2 regions of the Brevibacillus agri genome follow, and region 1 is predicted to be linked to the other one. Evidence: riboswitches for the same ligand, from Rfam matches in the RefSeq annotation. Region 1 holds a riboswitch; the other holds the start of a gene.
The links. Region 1 has a riboswitch for glycine ahead of BA6348_RS21400 (amino acid permease). Riboswitches for the same ligand answer to the same signal wherever they lie in the genome.
Positions count from the first base shown of each region.

Region 2: another riboswitch for glycine. It lies ahead of gcvT (glycine cleavage system aminomethyltransferase GcvT); the one in region 1 lies ahead of BA6348_RS21400 (amino acid permease).

Region 1 covers NZ_CP026363.1:4,364,168-4,369,325, reverse strand. The annotation lists gene BA6348_RS21405 (sigma-54 interaction domain-containing protein) at 1-1,264, shown strand, start outside; gene BA6348_RS21400 (amino acid permease) at 1,361-2,731, opposite strand; glycine riboswitch at 3,040-3,140, opposite strand; gene BA6348_RS21390 (iron-containing alcohol dehydrogenase) at 3,599-4,744, shown strand; gene BA6348_RS21385 (hypothetical protein) at 4,759-5,158, shown strand, end outside.
Region 2 covers NZ_CP026363.1:3,586,799-3,591,956, reverse strand. The annotation lists gene BA6348_RS17615 (YqhG family protein) at 1-310, opposite strand, end outside; gene BA6348_RS17610 (DEAD/DEAH box helicase) at 347-2,047, opposite strand; glycine riboswitch at 2,268-2,364, shown strand; glycine riboswitch at 2,365-2,481, shown strand; gene gcvT (glycine cleavage system aminomethyltransferase GcvT) at 2,573-3,676, shown strand; gene gcvPA (aminomethyl-transferring glycine dehydrogenase subunit GcvPA) at 3,720-5,072, shown strand; gene gcvPB (aminomethyl-transferring glycine dehydrogenase subunit GcvPB) at 5,065-5,158, shown strand, end outside.

The sequences.
Region 1 (5,158 bases):
GGCGTACCAGCGCATTACGGGCATTCGCGAGGAAGAGGTCATCGGCCAGCACATGGGCTATCTCATCAAGCAAGGCATGATTTCGGTGTCCGCTTCGCTGGAAACGATTCGCACGCGAAGGCCGGTGACGCTGATCCAGACGATCCGCAACAGCCGCAAGATCATCGTCTCTGCCACCCCTGTGCTGTCTCCCGCAGGCGAAATTTTGTACGTCATCAGCAGCGTCCGGGACATTACCGAGCTGATTCGCCTCAAGCACGAGCTGGACAGCCAGAAGCTTTTGCACAGCGATTTGCCGCACCCGGACCAGACGGGGCTGGAGGACGTCGTGCTCGGACCTGCGACGCGCTCGCTGTTCCGGCTGGCCGACAAGGTCGCCAAGACAGATGCGAAAATTTTGCTGCAAGGCGAGACGGGTGTGGGGAAGAGCATGATCGCCAAATACATCCATGCCCGCAGCAGCCGCGCGAACGAAATTTTTATGGAGCTGAACTGCGCGGCGATCCCGGGCCATCTGGTCGAGGCCGAGTTGTTCGGCTACGAGCCGGGGGCGTTTACAGGCGCGCTCAAGCAGGGGAAAATCGGCATTTTGGAGAGCGCCCATCGCGGCACGCTGTTTTTGGACGAGATCGGCGACTTGCCGCTGGAGCTGCAAGTGAAGCTGTTGAAAGTAGTGGAGGAAAGCAAATTCATGCGCGTCGGCTCCACCGAAGTCCGCCATGTGGACGTGCGGATCATTACGGCTACCCACCGCGACCTGGCTACACTCGTGCGCGAGGGGCTGTTTCGCGAGGATTTGTACTATCGGCTGAACATCGTCACCTTCGAGGTGCCGCCGCTGCGCGAACGCCGGGAAGAGATTGTCCCGCTCTTGGTGTCGTATCTGGAAAAATTCAATGAGAAATACAAGGAAGAAAAGACGATGACACTGGAATGCTACGAGTGGCTCACGAACTATAGCTGGCCGGGAAATATCAGGGAGCTGGCGAATCTGGTCGAGCGGCTGGTGGTCACGACTTTTCACGACACGATTGACGTCGGCGATTTGCCGAATTTTCTCCAGCAAGTGTTCCCGCAGGCAGAACCGACGTCTTTGCGCGAAGCGGTCGCCCGTCTGGAGCGGAGCATGATCGGCAAGGCGATCCAGACGCACAAGACGACCCGGTTGGCGGCAGAAGCGCTCGGCATCAGCCAGAGCGCACTCGTCCAAAAGATGAAAAAGCTGCAACTGCGCGTAGAGAACGAGCCGGAAGCGAGCAAATAAAAAGCATCCTGCGAATGCCTGGTGCAGTCGCAGGATGCTTGTCCTTGCCATGCAAACACATCGGAAGCCGGATGTGTTTTTTTGTTTGGCTGGCGATCAGTTTTCCAATACTTTCACCTGATCGACTTTAGCCTTGCGCAGCTTGTAAATCACGACGAGCATGATGAACCAGACCGGAGTGATGAACAAGGCCACGCGCGTATCCTCGGCAAGCGCGAGCACGACGAGAATGAACGCGAGGAAAGCGAGAATCAGGTAGTTGGCAAACGGAAAGAGCGGCATTTTGAACTTGTTTGTTTTTGCCAGATCCGGTCTTGTCTTGCGGTACTTCAGGTGGCAGATCACGGTAATGCCCCAGATGAACAGGAAGCAGACCGTCGAAACGCTCGTAATCAGAGTGAAGACGCCTTCTGGCATGATGTAGTTCAACACAACCGCAATGAGAACGACGACAGTCGAGAAGAACAAGGCATTGGCAGGCACCTGGCGCGTTGTCAGCTTGGTCATGGACGCAGGCGCATTATTTTCCTTGCCGAGCGAGTAGAGCATACGGCTTGTACTGAAGATGGCGCTGTTGCATGCCGAAGCGGCGGAGGTCAGCACGACGAAGTTGACGATACCTGCGGCAGCCGCGATACCGATAGCCGCAAACACTTGAACGAACGGGCTTTCGGTCGGGATGATGGCGTTCCATGGATAGATGCTCATGATGACGATCAGAGCGCCGACGTAGAAGAGCAGCACGCGAATCGGGATGTTGTTGATCGCTTTTGGAATCACGCGCTCGGGGTCTTCTGTCTCCCCGGCAGTCAGCCCGACAAGCTCAATGCCGACAAAGGCGAACACGACCATCTGGAAGGAGAGTAAAAAGCCGTTGATGCCGTTCGGGAACATGCCGCCGTGGCTCCACAGGTTGCTGAAGCTGGACGCGCCGGAGTTTGTCGAGAAGCCTTTGACAATCATGAAGATTCCGACGGCGATCAAAGCGAGAATCGCGATGACTTTGATGAGCGCGAACCAGAACTCCATTTCGCCGAAAAGCTTGACCGTTGCCAGGTTCATGATGAGCAGGATGACGAGCGCAATCAATCCCGGCATCCATTGCGGAACCTCAGGGAACCAGTATTGCGTGTACATTCCGACAGCCGTCAAGTCGGCCATGGCAATCGAAATCCAACAAAACCAGTACGTCCAGCCTGTGACGAACGCGGCCATGTTGCCGAGGTAGTCTTTTACGAAGTCAACGAAGGAATGATAGTTCAGGTTGCTAAGGAGAAGTTCACCGAGCGAGCGCATAATCAGAAAGCAAATAATCCCAGTAATCAAGTAAGCAAACAGGATGGATGGGCCGGCCAGGTGAATGGATTTGCCCGCACCGAGGAACAATCCCGTTCCGATGGCCCCGCCGATCGCGATGAGTTGAACGTGCCTGTTTTTCAGGCCCCTCGCCAAATTTTGCTGTTGCATGTGATCCCCCTCATTTCTCATGCGTTTGATTCGTTTGCGGCTGTTGGTAAAAAACCAACCGCCGACCTTTCAAAAAGTTTATGAAACTTTATAATTCATATCTTAACATAGCGACCCAGCATAAATACATCATTAAGTTACTTCCATCGAAAAAAACGCTTACATTTTTGAGCGAGGCAGAAAATTTGCGGTTTTGTCGGCAGTTTTCCCTCCTTTTTTCGAGGCAAATGGAACGGCTGTTTCATGGTGAACGCACAACACTCCTATTTTCTGCAACAAAAAAAGGAACGGGAAAAATAGACCGGTTCCTACTTTTCTCTGTCCTTTTACCTGAGAGATTTGTCCTGAGCGGTCAGGATTTGCTCCTTCGGTGCTAAACGGCGAGTTTAGTCTCTCCCGCAATATTCATCCGCGTCAGATATTCGCGTGCGTTCTTATGATAGTAAAATATTCCAAAAAGGTTGTCAAATGAAAATTCCTAATTAACAGATTATTTTAAACATAAAACATTTTTGATTGACGGAAGGCCAGATGACAAGCAGGAAACGACAATCATTCGTCGTTTTTTCCGCTAGCCAGGTGAGCGGATGTGTCGAAAGGGGAAGGGTATGAGTTTTGATTTGATAATGAATCAAATGCGCAAGTTTGATTTGAATTATAATCAAACAGCGAATGTAAACGGTTGCTTTTGGCCGAAACAAACTGTGCTGCGGAAAATGTGACAAAAAAGTGAGAAAAGGCTTGCCGCTGTTGGGGGGAAGGTCGTTTTTCCCGCAGGTGGCGGAGCGAAATTGGCACCCGCTTTTTTCCGCTTGGCACGGGAGTTGCTTTTCACGTAGCGGCATACAGAAAGGAGAGAGTGACATCATGAACATTTCTACTTTTGCCGCTGCAAACAAACTGGTCACAGGGCGGGATTCGCTGGCGCTGCTGCCCGAGGAGGTTGCCCGTCTGAAAGTGGCGCGTCCAATGATTGTGACGGACAAAATTCTCATTCAGGCCGGGGTAGTCGCGCAGGTGGAAGCGCTTTTGCCGATGGAGGCGGGCGTCTTCTCGGACGTGAACCCCGAGCCGGAAATCGAGATCGTCGACTTGTGTGTGCAGATGATCCGCGAAGGGGGCTACGACGGCCTGATCGCAGTCGGCGGCGGCAGCGCAATCGACATCGCCAAGGCAGCTTCCGTCATGGCGACGAACGAGGGCAGCATCGAGCAATATTTTGGCACGAATCTGGTGAAAAAGCCGGGCTTGCCGCTGATCGCGATTCCGACTACGGCGGGGACAGGCTCAGAGGTGACGAATATCTCGATTTTGTCGGATACGAAAGAGCAAGTGAAAAAAGGAATTGTAAGCCCTTACCTGCTGCCGGACGTCGCCATCGTCTCGCCGGTGATGACGCTTACGTGCCCGCCGAGCGTGACCGCTGCGAGCGGCGTGGACGCGTTGGTGCATGCGGTGGAAGCCTACATTTCCAAGTTCGCCTCCCCGGTGACGGACGCGCTGGCGATTGGCGCGATGAAACTGATTGCCGTTCACTTGCCGAAAGCGTACGCGTGCCCGGATAACATCGAGTCGCGCGAAGCGATGATTACCGCGTCGCTGATGGCCGGACTTGCTTTCGGCAACGCGGGCGTAGGAGCTGTCCATGCGCTGGCCTACCCGCTCGGCGGACGATTCCACATGGCGCACGGCGTGAGCAATTCGCTCTTGCTGCCTTACGTCATGCGGGCGAACAAGATCGCCTGCCTGGAAAAGCTCGGGGAGATCGCGCAGGCGCTCGGGGAAAACGTCGCCGGACTGAACCTGGACGAAGCGGCGGAAAAAGCGATTGAAGCGATGACGCGCCTGTGCCGTTACGTGGAAATTCCGCAGTCGCTACGCGAGTTCAACATTCCGGAATCCGCGATCGCCGAGATGGCCGAAGAGGCGATGAAGCAAACCCGCCTTTTGAAAAACAATCCCCGCGCTTTGCGGAAAAAAGATATCGAAGACATCTATCGAGCAGCTTACTAAAAGGGGGACATCGTATGAAGTGGAAACAACGCAGAGCGGGTGAAGAAACCCCGTACATTCCGGCCGGACCGTTCAAGATCCGGCTGCCGTTTGTACACTATCGCTTTGAATGGCCCGATTATTTGCAAGGACTGTTGATGTGCGCCGTCGACCTCGGCGCGATCACGCTGCTCGCCGACCATCTGGGCATGCCGTTTGAGGTGGGACTGGCCGTTGTCATTTTGAATGGCTTTTTGTATTTGCTGCACCACCTCTTGGGCGATCCGGTCATTCCCGGCTGGATTACGCCGGCGATTCCGCTGATTGTGCTGTTTGTCGAGCAGTTTCCGGAAGGGCAGGAGCGGGTGTACGCGCTGATCGCCTTTCAGTTGACGCTTGGGCTGTTATCCATTTTGCTCGGGGTCACCGGACTAG
Region 2 (5,158 bases), 780 kb from region 1:
TGCATAAAAAGCGCCCGTGCTTTTTCGCCGAGGCAAAAATTTGCTGCATGCGCGCAGCGCCCAGATGCAGATGCTCGGCCCGCAGCCCGTCCGGCATCCGGTCCGGGTGAAACGCAAAGGTGAGCACGAGCGGCTGGTAGGCCAGGTTCATTTTGTCGACCCAGCTCCAGTAAAACGGGCGGTTGCCGATATCCTTGTCGACCTCGACCGGAAGCTTGACCGTCAAGTAATCCGGGTGGGCTTCGACGATGTGCGCGGAAAAAGTCGCGAGGTAGCGCTCTACAAATTGCCTGACCTGGTTGGCTTGCATCAGGAGAAACCTCTTTTCTTGTGTGCGTTTTTTCTGCTACTGCTCTGCCGCTTCCGACAGGGCAGGGGATGCGTGCTGCTGTCTGCTGGCGCGGATGGCGTGGCCCATGTTGTCGAGCTTCAACGCCATTTCGCGGGCCGATTTGGAATCCATGATGATCTGCGTCAAATTTTCTTCCAGCGACGAGTTGAGATTCAGCCGCTCCACGATGTCGTCCAGTTCGCCGATGACCATCTCGAACAGGTCGATTTTTTCGTACAGCAGCTTCAAAATGTGCTCCTCAATCGTGCCGACGGTGGACAAATTGTAAATGTGCACGTCCCGCTTCTGGCCGAGACGGTGGACACGGCCGATCCGCTGCTCGACGCGCATCGGGTTCCACGGCATGTCGTAGTTGATGACCTGGTTGCAAAACTGCAGGTTGATCCCTTCCCCGCCAGCCTCTGTGGCGATCAGTACTTGCGCGCGGTTTTGAAACAAATCGGTCATCCAGTCTTTTTTGCTGCGCTTGAAGCCGCCGCGAAACGGCACAGAAGTAATGCCGTGGTCATGCAAATATTTTTGCAGGTAGTTTTGCGTCGCCCGGTACTCGGTGAAAATGATGACTTTGTCGTTGATCTCCTGGATCAGCTCGACCGTTTTGGCCGCCTTGGAATGCGTCTCGATCCGCTTAATCATCTCCACCAGCTCCAAAATTCGGCCGCGCAGGGGGGAGTCTTCGCTGGTGCGCTGGTGCATGTTGTACAGCGTCATGAACGAGGCTTCCTTGCTGGAGCAAACCTCGCGCTGCAACGTAATCAAGGCGAGCGAGTTGAACAGGCCAGCTCCTGTCTGGTACTGGTCGCGCACAAAGCGGGTGACGCCCTCGTACAGCTCCATCTCTTCCTGCGACAGCTCAATCGGAATCGACTGGACGCGGCGACTGGTGAACTGGATGCCGCCGTCGCTTCGCTTGTTGCGAATCATCACCTTTTCAATTTCTTCGCGCAATTTGTCGCTGTTTTTCGACTGTCGCTTTCCTTCGACGTAATTGGAGGAAAACGACGTGGAGTGGCCGAGGTGCCCCGGCTTCAACAAATTAATCAGGTTGTACAGCTCGTCCATTTCGTTCTGGATCGGCGTAGCCGTGAGCAGCAGGCAATATTTTTTGCGAATTTCCTTCACGAACTGATAGTTTCGCGTCCGTTTGTTTTTCAGCTTGTGCGCCTCGTCGATAATCAGCATGTCGTAGTCGATGTCGAGGACGTGGCGGCGGTGCGGATCTCGTTTCGCCGTGTCGATGGAGGCGACGACGACTTCATGCTGCCGCCACATGTACTCCTTTTTTTGCGCCACGGCGGGAATCCCGAATTTTTGCTGCAACTCCTTCGTCCATTGGATGACGAGGGAGGCGGGGACGAGCACGAGAATTTTTTTCGCCAGACCCCTGACCATGTACTCCTTCATAATCAGCCCGGCTTCGATCGTCTTGCCCAGTCCGACCTCGTCGGCGAGGATCGCGCGTCCGCGCATGTCGTTGAGCACTCGCTCCGCCGTTTGCAACTGGTGGGGAAACGGGGAGAGCAGCGGCAAGTATTTCAGGCATTGCAACTGATCGAACTCGCGAACAGCCATGGCCTCTTCCGCTTCCAGCGCCAGCTTGAACAGCTCCCACTTGTCCCAGGGGCCGTCTTCGTGCATTCGCTCCGTCAGCGGGGATATCCAGCTCGTGTCAAATGAAACAGGAATATTCGGCATATACGTTACTCCTTTACACAGCTCTGCCATAACTTTCATGCGCTTTATCAAAAAACTTAACATTTATGATCGTGTTCATCATTTTGTTAAGTATTTCTTGATCTGACTGTTAATTTGCATATTTTCAACGGCGGACTCTCATGGTAGGATATAGAGGAAGTTCATTCATTAGTATGGAAATCATAGCAAAAACTTATGTATGACCATCTAACCAACGCGAATGATAGTAGCAGGGAGAGACTGCGCGAACCACTGCAGCGCCGAAGGAGCAAGCCGGGAACGGTGAATCTCTCAGGCAAAAGAACCTCTACTGGACGCAACTCTGGAGAGAGCTCGAAATCGGAGCCACCAAAGGGGAAACTTGCAAGCGCGGTGATCCCCGCCGCGCTTGATTGGCAAGGTAACTCTCAGGTACCAAGGACAGAGGAGGAGAAATGGGCACCGTTCTTTTGGTGTACCCGTTTTTTCGCCTCTGTTTTTTCATGGGGAGAAATGCCGACTAACAGTTTTTGGGAGGTGCCACACATGTCCAATCTGAAAAGAACGCCACTGTTTGATTCCTACGCAAAATACGGCGCCAAGACAATCGACTTCGGCGGCTGGGAGCTGCCTGTACAGTTTTCCAGCATTGGCCAGGAGCACGAAGCCGTTCGGACGAAAGCAGGTCTGTTTGATGTATCCCACATGGGAGAAGTAGACGTAAAAGGCGAGAGTGCGCTCGAATACTTGCAGCGCGTCACCACCAACGACGTGTCCAAGCTGGCTGTCGGGCAAGCGCAGTACAGCGTGCTCTGCTACCCGGACGGCGGTACGGTCGACGATCTGCTCGTTTACAAATACGCGGACGACCATTACCTGCTTGTCATCAACGCAGGAAACATTGACAAAGACTTTGCATGGCTGGAAGAGCACCTGATTCCGGGTGTCACGATTGAAAACATTTCGCCGCAAACGGCGCAAATCGCCATTCAAGGGCCTTTGGCCGAGTCGATTTTGCAAAAGCTGACCGCCACAGACCTGTCGAAAATCGGCTTCTTCCGTTTCGAGCGCGACGTAGAGGTCGCTGGCATTTCCGCGCTGGTATCCCGCACAGGCTATACAGGCGAGGACGGCTTTGAAATTTACCTGCCTGCAGAGCGTGCCGCTGAACTGTGGGACGCGTTGCTTGAAGCGGGCAAGGAAGACGGGCTTCTGCCTTGCGGACTTGGCGCGCGCGACACGCTGCGCTTCGAAGCGAAGCTGCCGCTGTACGGCCAGGAGCTGAGCAAGGACATCACGCCGATTGAAGCAGGCATCGGCTTCGCGGTGAAGGTGGACAAAGAAGTGCCGTTCATCGGCCAAGAGGTGCTCAAGGCGCAAAAAGAAAACGGCGCGCCGCGCAAGCTCGTCGGCATCGAGATGATCGACCGCGGCATTCCGCGCACGCACTATCCGGTCTACGTCGGCGAAGAGCTGGTGGGCGAAGTGACGACAGGCACGCAGTCCCCTACCTTGAAGAAAAACGTCGGATTGGCGCTCGTGAAAAGCGAACATGCGGCGCTTGGCACCCAACTGGAAGTGGAAATTCGCGGAAAACGCCTCAAAGCAGAGGTTGTCGCCGCTCCGTTTTATAAACGTCCGAAAAACTAAGCAATCGCCCACTATACATCCTATTTTGAGGAGGACAACGTTCGTGAAATACCGCTACCTGCCCCAAACCGATCAGGACAAGCGCGAAATGCTCGAAACTCTCGGCATTTCCAGTGTAGAAGAACTGTTTGCAGACATCCCGGAAGAAGTGCGCTTCAAAGGGGCGCTGAACATTCCGGAAGCTCTGTCCGAGCCTGATCTGGTGAAATACTTCACGCGTCTGGCTAATCAAAACGTGAACTTCAGCACGCACGTCAACTTTTTGGGTGCTGGCGTTTACCAGCACTATGCGCCAAGCACAGTCAACCACATGTTGCTGCGCGGAGAATTTTTTACCGCCTATACGCCTTACCAGCCTGAAATCAGCCAGGGCGAGCTGCAAGCCATTTTTGAATTCCAGACTATGGTGTGTGAACTGACCGGAATGGAAGTAGCGAACTCCTCCATGTACGACGGAGCGACTTCCTTGGCAGAAGCGGCGATGATGGCGGCTGGTCACACTGGCAAAAAGCGCGTCATCGTTTCCCGTGCTGTGCACCCGGAAGCGCGCGGCGTTCTGAAAACATACGCGTACGGTCAAGGCGTAGAGCTGGTTGAAGTCGGCATCAACAACGACGGCGTAACCGACACACAAGCTCTGGAAGCGCTGATTGACGAAAACACAGCGGCCGTTATCGTGCAATATCCTAACTTCTTCGGAAACGTGGAAGACTTGGCAGCGGTCGAGCCGATTGCTCATGGCAAAGGCGCTCTGTTCATCGTTTCTTCCAACCCGCTTGCGCTGGGCGTATTGGAAGCGCCAGGCAAACTGGGCGCTGACATCGTGGTGGGCGACATGCAACCGTTCGGCATTCCGGCATCGTTTGGCGGTCCACACTGCGGATATTTCGCAACGACTACCAAGCTGATGCGTAAAATGCCAGGCCGGATCGTCGGGCAAACCAAAGACGAGAACGGCAAGCGCGGTTTCGTACTGACGCTGCAAGCTCGTGAACAGCATATCCGTCGTGAAAAAGCGACTTCGAACATTTGCTCCAACCAGGCTCTGTTGGCACTGGCGGCTGCGATCACCCTGACTGCGCTCGGAAAACAGGGCGTACAGGAAATGGCGATGATGAACTTGCAAAAAGCGCATTACGCCAAGCAAGCGCTGCAGGCAAAAGGTCTGGAAGTGGTCTTTGCCGCTCCATTCTTCAACGAATTCGTAGTCAAACTGTCCAAGCCGGTGGCAGAAGTGAACAAAAAGCTGCTTGACGTTGGCATCATCGGCGGCTACGATCTGGGACTGGATTACCCGGAATACGCGGGTCATACGCTGCTTGCGGTAACCGAGCTGCGGACCAAGGAAGAAATCGACACATTGGCGGCTGAATTGGAGGCGATCACACGTGCGTAACGACCAGGAAAAAGCACTGATTTTTGAAATGAGCAAACCGGGCCGTGTGGGCTACAATCTGCCGGCATTGGATGTACCAGAGGTAG